3 regions of the Lysinibacillus sp. CTST325 genome follow, and region 1 is predicted to be linked to each of the others. Evidence: riboswitches for the same ligand, from Rfam matches in the RefSeq annotation. Region 1 holds a riboswitch; each other region holds the start of a gene.
The links. Region 1 has a riboswitch for cobalamin ahead of mmgD (citrate synthase). Riboswitches for the same ligand answer to the same signal wherever they lie in the genome.
Positions count from the first base shown of each region.

Region 2: linked by a shared signal. The riboswitch ahead of ACYQ73_RS19545 (hypothetical protein) and the one ahead of mmgD (citrate synthase) in region 1 are both predicted to bind cobalamin.
Region 3: linked by a shared signal. The riboswitch ahead of ACYQ73_RS23325 (energy-coupling factor ABC transporter permease) and the one ahead of mmgD (citrate synthase) in region 1 are both predicted to bind cobalamin.

Region 1 is NZ_BAAFHO010000002.1:289,283-294,442, reverse strand. It holds gene ACYQ73_RS06850 (hypothetical protein) at 1-176, opposite strand, end outside; gene ACYQ73_RS06845 (DUF2089 domain-containing protein) at 375-740, shown strand; gene ACYQ73_RS06840 (SHOCT-like domain-containing protein) at 754-1,143, shown strand; gene ACYQ73_RS06835 (hypothetical protein) at 1,154-1,435, shown strand; cobalamin riboswitch at 2,315-2,509, shown strand; gene mmgD (citrate synthase) at 2,702-3,823, shown strand; gene ACYQ73_RS06825 (bifunctional 2-methylcitrate dehydratase/aconitate hydratase) at 3,922-5,160, shown strand, end outside.
Region 2 is NZ_BAAFHO010000010.1:57,685-62,844, forward strand. It holds gene ACYQ73_RS19530 (C40 family peptidase) at 1-501, shown strand, start outside; gene ACYQ73_RS19535 (hypothetical protein) at 593-844, opposite strand; gene ACYQ73_RS19540 (hypothetical protein) at 1,062-1,610, shown strand; cobalamin riboswitch at 1,842-2,049, shown strand; gene ACYQ73_RS19545 (hypothetical protein) at 2,356-2,898, shown strand; gene ACYQ73_RS19550 (ABC transporter substrate-binding protein) at 2,900-3,862, shown strand; gene ACYQ73_RS19555 (tyrosine-protein phosphatase) at 4,279-5,046, shown strand.
Region 3 is NZ_BAAFHO010000015.1:34,557-39,716, reverse strand. It holds gene cobJ (precorrin-3B C(17)-methyltransferase) at 1-478, opposite strand, end outside; gene ACYQ73_RS23330 ((2Fe-2S) ferredoxin domain-containing protein) at 483-854, opposite strand; cobalamin riboswitch at 993-1,174, opposite strand; cobalamin riboswitch at 1,403-1,588, shown strand; gene ACYQ73_RS23325 (energy-coupling factor ABC transporter permease) at 1,732-2,478, shown strand; gene ACYQ73_RS23320 (energy-coupling factor ABC transporter substrate-binding protein) at 2,480-2,752, shown strand; gene cbiQ (cobalt ECF transporter T component CbiQ) at 2,758-3,528, shown strand; gene ACYQ73_RS23310 (energy-coupling factor ABC transporter ATP-binding protein) at 3,528-4,364, shown strand; gene ACYQ73_RS23305 (S8 family peptidase) at 4,626-5,160, shown strand, end outside.

The sequences.
Region 1 (5,160 bases):
CTTCTGCAACAATCATGGGCAATTTTACTAAAAATAGTTAGAATAATTGGATGAAAAGGGGTTAAAGTGTTGATTTGGATGTTTAATCCAACAGACAAACCGTTATATATGTTGAAGGTTTTCTCAATAATTGTTGCTATTACCACTATTAGCTTGCTTGCATTTTCATCTGTCATGCTTTATAAGCATCACGTTTTATGTCAGATCGCATACTCAAGAGTTGGAGTTTTTCTAGTCGAAGAATGCGGATAATCAATAATATTGAATATCGAATTAACATTATTGATTTTAGGTGTTATAAAAATTAATTTTATTGTTCACATTTTTAATTATTTGTTATATAATCAAATCAATTAAAAGGAAAGGACTTAACTATGGCTTATAAAGTAATCACAAATTGTCCTGTCTGCAGTAAAACATTGAAAATTACAAAGTTACAGTGCTCTCATTGTCACACGACGATTGAAAATGAGTTTGAATTATCTAAGCTGGCATCCTTATCAAAGGATCAGCTTCATTTTGTGGAAGTATTTTTAACATGCAGAGGGAATATCAAAGAAGTTGAAAAGGAACTGGGGATTTCGTATCCAACAGTTCGAGGAAAGCTAACAGACATCATTTCATCCCTTGGCTATGTGCAGAAGAAGAAAAATGAAGTAGACGAGAAAAAAGTTGTCACTATGTTGGAAAATGGCGAAATCACACCAGAAGAAGCCATTAAACTCTTAAAAGAAGAATAAGGAGGAATTTATTATGAAAGAGGAAATCTCAAGAGTGTTAACAATGGTTCAAGAAGGTAAGATTGATGCAGATAAGGCATCGGAACTAATTCAAGTATTAAAAGAGAAAGCAGAAACAGAGGAAAACCTTTTAGAAACACCGACTAAATATTTAGATAAAACTTTAAAAATTCGTGTTGTATCAGCCGAAAATGATAACGTCACGGTCAATTTGCCTTTAAAGCTTGTCAAGGTTGTATTAATGGCTGGACACAGCATCGCAGCGAGTATCCCTCAATCGGAAAAATACGTTAAAGATATAGACATAAACCTTATTATCGAAGCAATCGAAAATGAATTAGATGGCCAAATTGTTGATATTAAATCGGCTAACGGGGATACCGTTTCGGTCATTATTGAATAGTGATTTGCTTATGATGTATGTAAAAGTGAAAGCTAAAGACGTTCGGTTTACCATTCCAGTTCCATACGCTATGTTAAACATTGTTATTTCAATTTTGTCTTCAAAATTTGTTCAGCAAAAAGCAAACAAATGGACAAAAGAGCACTTCGAAAGAAAAAAACTGAACTTTACCTTTCCGCTAATTGACAAAGAAGCGCTAAAGCCTATTGTCAAGGAACTGAAAAATTATAAGGGAATCGTGCTAGTCGATGTCAAAGCTAAAGACGGTACTGAGGTTAAGGTTAAACTATAATTTACAACTCCTTATTAGCATTTTGAAGTAAAAAGCCTAATTTTCTTGCTTACAATATCGAGAAAATCAATAAAGTTATTTCATTTTAAAATTCACAGACGAGCATAATCGGCTCTAATTTAGAACGTGTTATAGCAAGTATTATTATTTTGGCGAATCGATCACAATCCTTGATACTTCATAAATCGCCACTATAGAAATGTAAATTTAATCAAACGAAAGAATAAATAACCTATCTATTTATTCCCACGATTTGCAATCATGTATGATTTAGTGGAAACTTTCTCAAATTGGGATGAGGGTTTAATTATACTCAAGCGTGAATAAAAAGAGCATGTTTTTTATCAAAAACATGCTCTTTGTTATTTAAAGAAAACGAATGATTACATATAATTTGATAGAAAAGTTTATGCAACACTTTTTTGAATTATTATTAAATTAGTCATATGTAAAATAGCTATGTAAATCCCTCGATTTATCCTCAATGTCCACGAGTTACTTCTTTCACGGCTTGCAACTTCCTCTAAAGTTTCGTTTAGTTCCATCAAGCCCCCAGATAATCCCCCAATCTAACGTATCCGAACGATGTTGAAAGAGTATCTTCTTGTCATCGTTTCCCACAGGAATTGTCGATTCGGTGCTTATAATTGGTTTGCAATAAGTATTAGCATTTACTAAATAAGAAGCCTCTTTTCTTTTTACAAGCTTTGAAAATGGCTTTGTTGATATCCATTAACAATCTTTTTTGTACGAAATAGTGCTAAAAAATGTAGGATAGTTCTTGAAAAACGAAAAATAGCTTTTTATGATCAGGCTTCTCTAAATTTCAACTATATTGATTGTTTTGAAAACTCTATGTTAAGGTGAATAGACAAATTGAATATGCTGAATTTTGGTGGTTCAAATGGATTGGATTCCATTTGATTAAAAGGGAAGTTGGTGAGAGTCCAACACTGTCCCGCAACTGTATTTAGGAGTTCGATAACAAGGCCACTGTTTTGTTTGTCAAAATGGGAAGGTGTTATTGTAGCGTTGATCATAAGTCAGGAGACCTGCCACTAAGGTAAGCATCAATTGACCTACGAGGATAGGGAGGTGTTAGCTACTGCATGATCTTTGTGAATTCATGTAAATTCACTGTTTTTTTGCTCTGTCATGCTTTTGTAGATTAACAACTTCTAAAGGGGTAGAAGTTGTTTTTTTGTTGTTCTTTCGTGTTTGAATGGTAACGCTTACAAGAATAATTAAACAAAGGGGTTGTAATGAATGGAGTTAAATTATTCACCAGGTCTCGATGGAATCATTGCCGCTGAAACAAAGCTATCTTTTTTAGACACTGTAGGAAGTCAAATTGTTATTCGAGGGTATGATTTGATTGAATTATCACAGAGATATTCGTATTTAGACATTGTCTACTTATTGTTACATGGGGAAATACCAATTACCGAGCAACGAAATGACTTACAGGACAAGTTGAAATTTAATTACGAGGTTCCACAGGAGATATTTCAAATTTTCAAGTTATTGCCTAATGGGACACATGCTATGGATGGACTTAGAACAGGAATTTCTGTTTTAGCAGGCTATGATGAGCAAATCAATAATCGTTCTACTGAAATGAATTTGATGCGAGCATATAGACTTTTAGGTGGCATGCCAAACATCGTAGCGAATAGCTATCGAGTATTAAATGGTCAAGACGTCGTGGAGCCTGATAGCCAGCTTTCCTATAGTGCTAATTTTTATTACATGATTTCTGGCAGAAAACCAACTGCGTTAGAAGAAGAAATCTTTGATCAGTCACTCGTTTTATATAGTGAACATGAGATGCCAAATTCAACGTTTACAGCTCGTGTGATTGCCTCTACACATTCTGATTTGTATGGTGCTTTAACTGGGGCTGTCGCATCATTGAAAGGTAATTTACATGGTGGGGCAAACGAGGCAGTGATGTATATGCTTCTTGAAGCCAAAACAGTAGAAGGCTTTGAGACATTGCTGAAAAATAAACTACTAAATAAAGAAAAGATTATGGGCTTTGGCCATCGTGTATATATGAAAAAGATGGACCCAAGAGCGCAAATTATGAAAGAGGCTTTGCACAAATTATGTTTGGAGCAAGGGGATGACCGTTTATATCACATGTGTGAAGCTGGCGAAAAAGTGATGGTACAGGAAAAAGGATTATACCCAAATTTAGATTATTATGCGGCACCAGTGTACTACATGCTTGGTTTGCCGATTGAAATATTTACACCAATCTTCTTTGGCTCACGAACGATTGGCTTATGTGCTCATGTGATAGAGCAGCATGATAATAATAGATTATTTAGACCTCGTGTCAATTATATTGGCGAGCGTCATAACCTTGAAGAATTATCAGTATAATCAAGTTTTAACAACTCACCATAGAGCTGATGGGCATTCTGACCAATGTCCATCAGTATACTAGTATGGCAAAATTATACAATGAAAGGAAGATATAGATGATTAAAACAAATGAAATTTCTAAAACAGATCAATTACTAACTGATATTGCCGATTACGTATTAAATACAACGATTACAAGTGAAGAAGCATACGAAACAGCACGTTATGTTTTATTGGATACTTTGGGTTGTGGCATTTTAGCCTTACAGTATCCTGAGTGTACGAAACTTCTTGGTCCAGTAGTACCAGATACAGTCGTCCCTAATGGCACACGTGTTCCAGGAACTTCCTATGTTCTTGATCCAGTTAGAGGCGCCTTCAATATCGGTTGTATGATTCGTTGGTTGGATTATAACGATACTTGGCTTGCGGCTGAATGGGGACATCCATCAGATAATTTAGGTGGGATATTAGCTGTTGCAGATTATTTGAGTCGCGTACGTATTGCAGAGGGTAAAGAGCCTCTTAAAATGAAAGACGTTTTAGAAATGATGATACAAGCCCATGAAATACAAGGCATTCTAGCACTAGAAAATAGCTTAAATCGTGTAGGTTTAGATCATGTTCTGTTTGTCAAAATTGCGACAACAGCCGTTGTGACAAAGGCATTAGGTGGCTCTCATCAAGAAATTATCAATGCGTTGTCAAATGCTTGGATTGATAATTCGAGCTTACGAACATATCGACATGCACCTAATACTGGTTCAAGAAAATCATGGGCTGCTGGAGATGCAACAAGTAGGGCAGTGCAAATAGCTATGATGGCTGTGAAAGGCGAAATGGGTTATGCAACTGCCCTTTCAGCACCTGGCTGGGGATTCCAAGACGTTCTCTTTAATAAACAAGAATTAAAACTTGCGAGACCACTTGCATCTTATGTCATGGAAAATGTTTTATTCAAAGTTTCTTATCCAGCCGAGTTTCATGCACAAACCGCCGCGGAATGCGCAGTGCATTTACATCATGAAGTGAAAAATCGATTAAATGAAATTGAAAAAATTGAAATTACTACACATGAATCTGCCATTCGCATCATCGATAAAGAGGGACCTCTCAATAACCCAGCTGATCGTGATCACTGTATTCAATACATTATAGCAATTGGTCTCATCTATGGCGACATTACAGCAGACCACTATGAAGATGATGTGGCCGTAGATCCACGTATCGATGACTTGAGAAATAAAATGGTGGTCGTTGAAAAAACACAATATACAATGGATTACTTAGACCCGGAAAAACGCTCGATTGCCAATGCTGTACAAGTTTATTACAAAGATGGCACATCATCAGAG
Region 2 (5,160 bases), on a different contig from region 1:
CCGGTAGTACAAGCAACGAATAACAACGCTAACGATAATAATGGTAACAATAATAACAGTAATACTAGCAACGCTAGCAATAGTGCCAAAGCGAACAATGAAAAATCATCACAAAAAGTCGTTGTTGGTTCTGGTTCGGGTACTGCATCTTCAGGTGATGCAATTTCAACTGCAAAGCAATTCTTAGGTCGTAGCTATGTTTGGGGCGGCAGTAACCCATCAACAGGATTTGACTGTTCAGGTCTTGTACAATGGTCTTACAAACAAGCTGGTGTATCTTTACCACGTACAGCATCACAACAATATTTAGCAACACAACGTATTTCAGCAAGTGAAGCACGTGTAGGTGACCTAGTATTCTTCAGCTATGGTTCAGGCATAGCGCATGTTGGTATTTACTTAGGGAATAACACGATGATCGATGCTCAAAATAAAGGTGTTGTCATTGAATCACTTGATTGGTGGAATCAATATTTAGTAGGCTTCGGTCGTATTCAATAAGCCCTACTATTATATAGACGATTTAAATAGCAAAAAGGTCATCTTTGTAAAAAAAATTACAAAGATGACCTTTTTTAATATTTGACGGTATTCAAGATTCTGCGAGTAAACCTATCATCCCGGTATAGTTATCCATTAATTTAGGCTCGACTACTCGATGAATAATGAGTAAAATAACATCTAGGATGAATAAATTTACATAAGTAGATATATTTACTATCATATTACCAGTTACTAAAATGGAAATAGAGCCGATGAAAGGTATAGCATCAATTATCGCTATAATGATTGTCATCGTTATAGCGTATTTCACTTGGATTCGTAGAAGGCCAATTCCAATCATAAAAAATGTGTCTTTTATAGCTGAAAGAAATGTTTCCTTGCATATTGATACTCATTTCTGATAATTTTGAAATATAACAATTAGGGATCTTACTGTGAAATTAAAAGTGTTTGTGACTTTAGTTTCGTAGTAGTAAAGTAATGAATGATAGAAATTAGAATAATACTTACAAGTTTGCCATTTTTGCGTTCTGAAACAATAAAGGTAGGGATGAATCATGGAAAAAGAGATTTTGCAACTTTTTAGTAATTTAACAGAGCATGACCGTGATATTCAATACAAATCATACGAAGAATTAATGAAAATTATGCAGGAACCAGTTGATTGGACATATTCAGTTTGGGAACAACTTGTTCAGGCTCTTACATACAAAAATGGGCATGTGCGTGCAAGTGCTGCACAATTTTTATGCGCATTGGCAGCAAAAAGTGATCCTGAAGAAAGGGTATTAGAGGACTTCTTAAAGATTTGGGCAGTAACGTATGATGAAAAAACAGAAACTGCGAGGCATACTTTGCAGGCAATTTGGAGAATAGGTTTAGCAGGGCAGGTCCAAAGAGATTTAGTCGTGTCATATTTGGCGAAAAGATTTCAAATATGCATAGACGAAAAGCACCCGACATTGATACGCTATGATATTATTGTATCTTTTAAAAAGCTATTCGATGCAACGAAAGACCCGAAACTACTAGAGATTGCACAGCGCTTAATTGAAGAAGAAGAAGATGTTAAATACAAAAAGAAATATAAGAATGCCATCCGTTAAAAGTAGTAAAATAGCTGTTTTTACGCAATTTCTTTCGTAGAGATAGCCTTTATAACATCAATCTATGAAGTATAACTAATACCTGCACGAGCATGAGAAATACCCGTGGGGGCAATGAAAACATCCGCGTGCATAAGGTAATACCTGCATGATTTTTATCCATCGTATTTGTGTATTCTATTCCACAGCTATTTTTTCCTATTAATCTATGTTAAACTGCTTAACAAGTGAATAATTCTTGCAGAATAAGGGTGCTGAATTATAGCATAATCGGGAATTCGGTGAAAAACCGAAGCTGTTTCCGCAACTGTAAGTACAGGAATCATAAAGATACACCACTGTCGAAATATCTGATGGGAAGGTTATTTTATGACTCACAACGTGATTGAATGTAGTGAACTGTACAAGCCAGGAGACCGACCTTTGTTTGAACGTATGATAACTCTTCGGAAGCTAGGAGAAAATGCGGCAATTACATAGGCTATGTCGTGTCTATACGACACTATTTATGTTATTTTCGTTGTTTCCTTATGAGTGGGAACAACGTTTTTTTATGTACACGTATAATTCACCTGATGGAATGCTAGGGAGGGTGTTTATCTTCATTCAAATGAAGATAAAGCCTTCGGACACATTGTTTATCTGCGCGACAGCGGCAAATGTTTTCTGTAGCGACAGCTACAATTACGCTTAGGCGAGATTGATAAAGTAAGAATTTTTCACGAAGGAAAGCGGGGACTTAGATTTGAAAAAAGATGCACGTTATTCTTGTTATCCGTTTATGCGTGAAAAGGCATCAACAGTAGATTTTGAAATTCGAACAGATAGCCTTACAACACATATTGGCGTCGCTTTGGGAGCGGTAAAAAAGGAAACGGTAGAGGTAGTAGCAGGTGATTTATTAGCTATTTTACCAATGGCTTACCATGTGAATGGCTCAGTCCGAGGTAAATTGGCGGTAACCGAAGATGATTTGACTTGGCTAAGTGATCGCTATGATTTCTACGTTAGCTATGTTAAAGAAGAAATACAAAACTTTGTATTACCACAAGGGACAGGGGCTGCTACTTCATTACATTTATGCCGTAGTGAGGCGAAAAAATCATATCGCGTTTTACACAAAGTATCTGAAGAACGGGAAGTACCAGCTATTCTCTTTGATTATTTAGGATTACTAGCCAATGTCTTTTTTGTAATGGCTGTCTATATGAATCAGCATGCTGGTATTGCTGAAATACCGTTTATTAGTAAGTCATACCCGATGAAAAAGAAAAAGGAGAAACAATGAAATGAAAAAAATGTTTAAGCTACAATGGCTTTCTGTGTTGATGCTGGCACTAGTATTAGTTGGCTGTGGCACGAAAGAGGATACTAATAAAGAAGCTACTTCTAAGGAAGATCAACAAGTTGAGAAAACTAGCTATAAAGTTAAGGATGACCGTGGAGTAGAGGTAGAGTTTGATGCTGCACCTAAAACTATTGTTTCATTACAACCGAGTAATACAGAAATTTTATTTGCTCTAGGTGTGGGTGATAAAATCGTTGGTGCAACTGAGTATGATACGTATCCAGAAGAAGCACAAAAAATTGAGCGCGTCTCTAGTTCTACAACATTCAATAGTGAGCGTATTTTAGCCCTAAAGCCAGATGTCGTTATTGCCTATACAACTGGAGGCGATGAAGAAAATTTAAATGCCTTAAAAGGTCTCGAAGATGCGGGTATTAAAGTGTTTGCGATTCAATCAGCTAAATCATTTGATGATGTTTATGGGGATATCGAACAAATCGCTACAGTTATGGGAATCAAAGATAAAGGCGACAAGTTAAATGTAGATATTAAAGCTAAAATTGCGGAAGTCCAAGCAAAAGTTAAAGATGTGAAAAAACCAAAAAATATCTACTTAGAAATTAGTCCAAAGCCAGACATCTATACAGCTGGTTCTGGTACATTCCAACAAGAGATTTTAAATGCGGCACATGTTAACAACGTTTTTGCTGACCTTGAAAGCTGGGCAAAGGTATCTGAGGAAGATATCATAGCGAAAAATCCAGAAGTCATTTTAACAACAGTAAACTATGTGGAAAATTCAGCGGCAGAAATTCTTTCTCGTGATGGATGGAATTCAATTCCTGCCATTCAAAATAAAGCGGTTTATTCTATAGATACTGATATCTCAAACCGTCCAGGTCCACGTATTGGCGAAGCTGTTGAGTTAGTAGCAAAAGCAACATACCCTGAGTTATTTAAATAGTCTATATTGAAAAAGAGTATTTTGGAGCTGTCCTTTATGGGCAGCTTTTTTGATGGGTAATTATCTGGTAGTGAGAGATTTACTATGAAGATTCCTTGGCCCTGCTCCGCTTTGGAGAAAAAGTGGTCGGGTAGAGTGGAAAACTACTCCGCTTTGAAGAAAAAGTGAAGGGTGGAGTGGATAACTGCTCCGCTTTGATGAAGAAGTGATCGGGAGAAGTGGATAAGTGCTCAGCTATGATGAAAAAGTGATCAGGTAATACGGTCGCCACCTCCTCCTCAATAAAGTATCGCTGAAATCCCCCCCTCATCGTTCGAAGTAGCGTATGGTATTTCCTAGTTCGAAAATTGGTATTATATCGAATTGTTCTATAATATAGAGATAAGCATGCTTGCTAACAGAGAGAGGTGCAGTGAATGAAACAGTTTGATATGAAGATTGTTCCGTTTGAAGCAATTTATAATTTTCGTGATATGGGTGGTTATAAGTCGAAAGATGGGCGTGCCGTTAAGAATGGTTTGATTTATCGTTCAGCAGCACTTGGTAAAATGACGGAAGCGGATAAGGAGCTATTTAAAACACTAGGTGTGAAAACAATTTTTGATTATCGAGACAACCATGAGGCTCAAAATAATCCTAATCCGGTATTTCCATATGCCAAGTATATTCAAATACCAGCAAAGGGAAATCATGCTTTTGAGATGCCTACAAACACTGGTGGAAAAGATTTTTATAAGGTTGTAAGCCCAGAGATGTTCCGAGAATTTTATGCACAAATGCCTTTTAATAATGACTCGTTTAAAAAGTTAATAGCAACGATTCAACATCCTGAAAATTTAGGGCTTGTTCATCATTGTGCGGTCGGGAAGGATCGAACAGGTATTGGCAGTGCACTTATTTTACTTGCTTTAGATATACCTGAGGAAACGATCATGGAGGACTATTTAGATACAAATGTACATCTACATCCCTTAGTAGAACGAATGGCTCAGGCAATTCAGCAAGATTATAGCGATCGAGAATTACAGCAATTTTACGCTTTAATGTCAGCCCGCGAGGACTATTTACAAGCGGCATTTGATGCAATGGATATCCGATATGGCTCTAAGACCGCTTTTTTAGAGCAAGAGTTTGGTTTAACAACAGAAAAACGTAAGCAATTGCAGGACCATTGCTTACTATGATAAGAAACCCTTTCACATAAAATTGTGAGAGGGGTTTTTTACGTATTATACTAGCTTTACAATGTTTCATTATAAAAACTCTTTACACCCTAAAAATCTATGATAAGATACTAT
Region 3 (5,160 bases), on a different contig from region 1:
TTGCTGCCGCTTCTACTCTTTTTGCAATTAAATTCCAAGGTGTTAAGTGGTCACTTAAACTAATAGTACAGGCGTCATGCATAATGGGAGCACCTAGTAAACTTGCACATGAATTAATAGCTGAAATACCTGGAACAATTTCTACCTCGATACCAGTTGCTTCTGTCCAGCCTAGCTCGATTAATACCTCATACACTAATCCTGCCATTCCATAAACCCCGGCATCACCGCTGGAAATGACCGATACGATACTTCCAGCCTCTGCTTGACGCACCGCTTCCTGTGCACGTGAAACTTCCTCTGTCATACCAGTACTAATAATTGATTTTGCACTAACTAAATCCTGAATCAGTTCAACATAAGTTTTATAGCCTATGATCATATGACTTTGTTGTAGTGCCTCCACAGCACGAGTCGTAATATGTTTAAAGTCTCCAGGGCCAAAGCCAACTACGAAAATCTTACCTTTTTGTGCCATTTTGTTACCCCTCTTTCACCTTTTCAATGCCTTTAATGGCTGTTGTTTGTGCTGTACGCTGCAACGAACCTTCACGCAATGTAAAGACATGCTCATTATGTAACGCTTCATGATTTAAATCTTGAACTAGTATTCTCGCATGCTCCTGCGTCGGCACTCGGTACCAATTTCCCTGAGGATATGCAATGACAACACAAGCATCCTTACACCTGCCATTACAGCGGGTCCTTGTCGTATGTATTTCCTTATCAAGCTCCAGTAACTGTATTTCATCACGAATTGCCTGTGTAATGTCCTCAGCATCTTTTTTCATACAGCTACTACCATTGCAAATAAAAAGATGTGTTTTCATCCCCTCTAAATTCCAAGTTGTCATAGTCGTTCTCCCCTCATTTGCTTTTTAAAAAAAGAAAAACCTTTACTCTAGACGAAGAGTAAAGGTTTAGTAGAAGCCAAATAAAAACGAATATATACGGGTACTCGTTTTCGCTTCAACTTCTCCCTCCGAAAAGTTTGCATGCATCATCACATAAGCAGGTTTCCTGACTTAAGCTTCCTTTTACTTTCGCGCCTTCCCAAGTTTTCACTAGTGGCATCCGCGATTTCATAGCTATTACAGTAGCGGGGGCTGTATCGGACTTTCACCGATTTCCCTATTATCTTGAATATTCAAGCACTTATGGACGTTTTATATGAATTTATAGTTTTTTTATGTAATAGAAAACTGTTTCTATCATAGCTTATTTTTTTAAAATTTCAATATTTCTTTCTTAATTTGTGACAATTTTTTTAAAATTCCATAGAAAAATGCGACATCCATTTTCTATTTATCTAAATTTTCGACATAGACACTCAATTTCAAATTTTTTCACAAAAAGTATAGCATATATATGGAAATTCATGTTACACTTTGTCGTGAAATCTCACAACTTCATCTTTTTTCGGTGCGAATTGTTCAGCAATTCGCTTAAAAGGGAAGCCGGTTCAAGTCCGGCGCGGTCCCGCCACTGTATTAGGGAGTTTTATAAAGAATGTCACTGTCCAAAGGATGGGAAGGCCTATAAAACGTTGAACTAAAGCCAGGAGACCTGCCGAAAAACATGTGATCGTTTCAACCTACGAGGATGGGTGTGCGGCTTAGCAGATTAGAATTTTATTTGCTTTTTTAGCTATGCACTTTTCCACAACTGGAAAAGTGTTTTTTTATTTTCGCACGCTAATTTGAAAAATTTTAATGTGAGGAGGAGAGATTTTTGAAATTTTCTGGTTGGAAGCTTAGTTATTTCTTATTGGCATTTTTATTCGTGCCAAATCGTGCATTTGCGATGCATATTATGGAGGGCTTTTTGCCAATCGAATGGGCGATTTTTTGGTGGGTCATATCGATTCCATTTATTATTTTAGGATTACGTTCTATTCGTAAAACCATTGATGAAAATCCGGAAACAAAAATGATATTAGGGCTATCCGGTGCCTTTGCCTTTGTGCTATCAGCCTTAAAGATTCCTTCTGTAACAGGGAGTTGCTCTCATCCAACTGGAGTTGGGCTTGGAACAGTTCTTTTTGGACCATTAGCGATGAGTGTTATCGGGACAATCGTATTATTATTCCAATCATTACTGTTAGCACATGGTGGGCTTACAACATTAGGGGCAAATACTTTTTCCATGGCAATTATGGGTCCTATTATCGCGTACTATGTATTTAAGGGCTCACAAAAAATGGGACTATCCTTTTCCATCGCTGTCTTTTTAGCAGCAATGCTTGGTGACTTAGGTACATATGTTGTCACTTCTGTACAATTAGCTCTTGCCTTCCCTTCTGAGGTCGGAGGCTTTATGGCTTCATTCACAAAATTTGCTAGTATTTTTGCGTTAACACAAATTCCTCTTGCTGTTAGTGAAGGAATTTTAACAGTGATCGTTATGAACTTCCTGAAAAAATACAATGTGAGTGAATTAAAAGCTTTACGTGTTTTCTCAGCAAAGGAGGCTCACTAAAATGAAAAAAAACTTACTGCTTTTAGCCATTGTTGTGTTATTAGCAATCGTTCCTCTATTTATTCAAAAAGGTGCAGAATTCGAAGGGGCTGATGGCGAAGCGGAGGCAGCTATTGGTGAAATAGATGCTAGCTACGAGCCATGGTTTGAAAGCTTATGGGAGCCACCAAGTGGTGAAATTGAAAGCTTATTATTCGCACTACAAGCTGCTATTGGCGCTGGATTTATTGGCTATTTCATCGGCTTAATGCGCGGTAAGCATAAAGAAGGTTAAACGCGATGTTACGCATTGATAAGTATGCTTATTTGAATAAATTAGCGTCTGTTCATCCGCTAGAAAAAATGACGTTATCCCTTGGACTACTTATATTGTCGCTTATCATGAGAGATGAACGAATTTCACTCATTACATTTATTGTGATGAGTGCTTTTATCATTTTAAGCGCAAAAATCCCTGCCAAATATTACGCTAAATTACTATTGCTACCTGGATTTTTTTTACTATCAAGTTTAGTGTCCATTTTAATTTCTATAGCGCCAACAACTAGCACGCTACCACCTCATATTTGGTCATTTTCACTTAATAGTTGGACGATTTTTATCGGCAGTGCGAGCCTCGTGACAGCGCAACAGCTTTTTTTCATCGTCCTTGGCAGCATTAGCTGTTTGTATTTTTTAATTCTCACAACATCAGTCCAATCTATTTGTTACGTGCTACGACAATGGCGACTTCCAACTCTATTTGTAGAGTTAGTAGAGCTAACGTATCGTTTTATTTTTATCTTTTTAGATAGTATGCAAAAAATTCATCTTGCCCAACAGGCACGTTTAGGATACAGCTCCCCTATGCAGTGGCTTCGCTCGGTATCAATGCTAATTGCAGCTTTATTTGTCGAGATGTTCCAACGTAGTCGTGAGCTAACCAATGCGATGGAAGCGCGTGGTGGCGAAGCTGTCTATTGGCAAGATGATCTTATCTATAACACGAAAAATTGGGTAGGTATTGCTGCTATTTTTATACTCCTCATCATTTATGGAGGTCTTTTCTGATGACTGATTTATACTTTGATTTAACACATTTATCCTACGCTTATGCAGATGGAACTCATGCCTTAACAGATATTACACTTCAAATTCCAAAGGGGAAAAAAATCGCTTTACTTGGTCATAATGGAGCTGGAAAATCAACGTTATTTCAGCATTTAAATGGTATTTTGAAGCCTACTGCTGGAACTATATCCTTTTGTGGTAATGAACTGAACTATAGTAGAAAAGCATTAAAAGAATTACGCCAACAGGTTGGTATTGTTTTTCAGGATGCAGACAACCAGCTTTTTTCTGGCACAGTTAAACAAGATATTGCTTTTGGTCCTTTGAATCTTGGCTGGACAACTGAAAAAATTGAAGAAAAAATTGCGTGGGCTGTCACTCAAACCGAAGTCGAAGCATTGCTAGATAAACCGATCCATTTTTTAAGTGTTGGACAAAAAAAACGTGTCGCGATGGCAGGAGTACTTGCAATGGAACCTTCCGTTTTATTATTAGATGAACCGACAGCTGGACTAGATAATTATTATAGCGCACAAGTTTTACAGTATTTAGCTACATTAGAGAACGGTGCACGAACAATTTTACTAGCTACGCATGATATTTCATTAGCCTATGAATGGGCAGATCAAATAGTCGTGATGGAAGCTGGGAGAATTATTTATAATGGGGATCCAGTTGAAATGTTCTTCCAAGAGGATTTGCTTGAAAGAGCCCATCTTGAACGCCCATGGGTCTTTGAAATGGCCGTTGCCTTACAAAAGAAAAAATTATTTAAAAAAAACATTAAAATGCCTCGTTCGAAGAAAGATTTATACAGTCTTATTGAGCAGCTTTAAAGACAATTTATCCATAGTTGGTACTATTCAATTGTGGTTGAATCCACGCTACTACTTCAATCTCACAAATCGAGTAGGATGTACCTTATGGACCTGGGAGGATATTCGACCTCCCTTCTACATATTTTTATAACGGGAAACATGGTAAAATATAGATTGGTTCTTTTGGAAAAATATATACTTATTACGAAACTTTTCTATCACTCATACGTAATAGTATAGATGTCACAAATATTTGGAACACTCAAGGAGGGAAAACAGTTGAAAAACTGGAAGAAAAAATCAGTTGCTTTAGTAGCATCTGCAGCACTAATGGTTCCTGCTACTTCTGCCTTTGCTGAAGCACCACAAAAAACAGCAAAGAACCAAGAATTAATGAAAGTAGCTAGCAACAAGGATCAAACATCTAAGAATCAAAAAGAATGGATTAGTCAGGATACTATTATCGTCAAACATTCTGGTCTTGATAAGAATGTGCACAAAAAAATTGGCGCGAAAGTGATCCGCTCAATTCCTTCATTAGGATACGATGTTATCCAACTTAACAAAGGAACAAATTTAGAAAAAGCAGTTTCATATTATGTGAAGCAAAAAGGGGTTAAAAATGTATCCCCAAGTTACGTGTATCATTCCTTTGGCACAGAAGCAGATCCAAAGAAACAGGATATGTACCATTTGAGTCTACTTCAAATTGATAAAGCACTAGAATTAGCAGGCAACAATGATGTAAAAGTAGCCGTTATCGATTCTGGTGTGGATTTTAAACATCCCGATTTAAAATCTCAAGTGCTGCCAC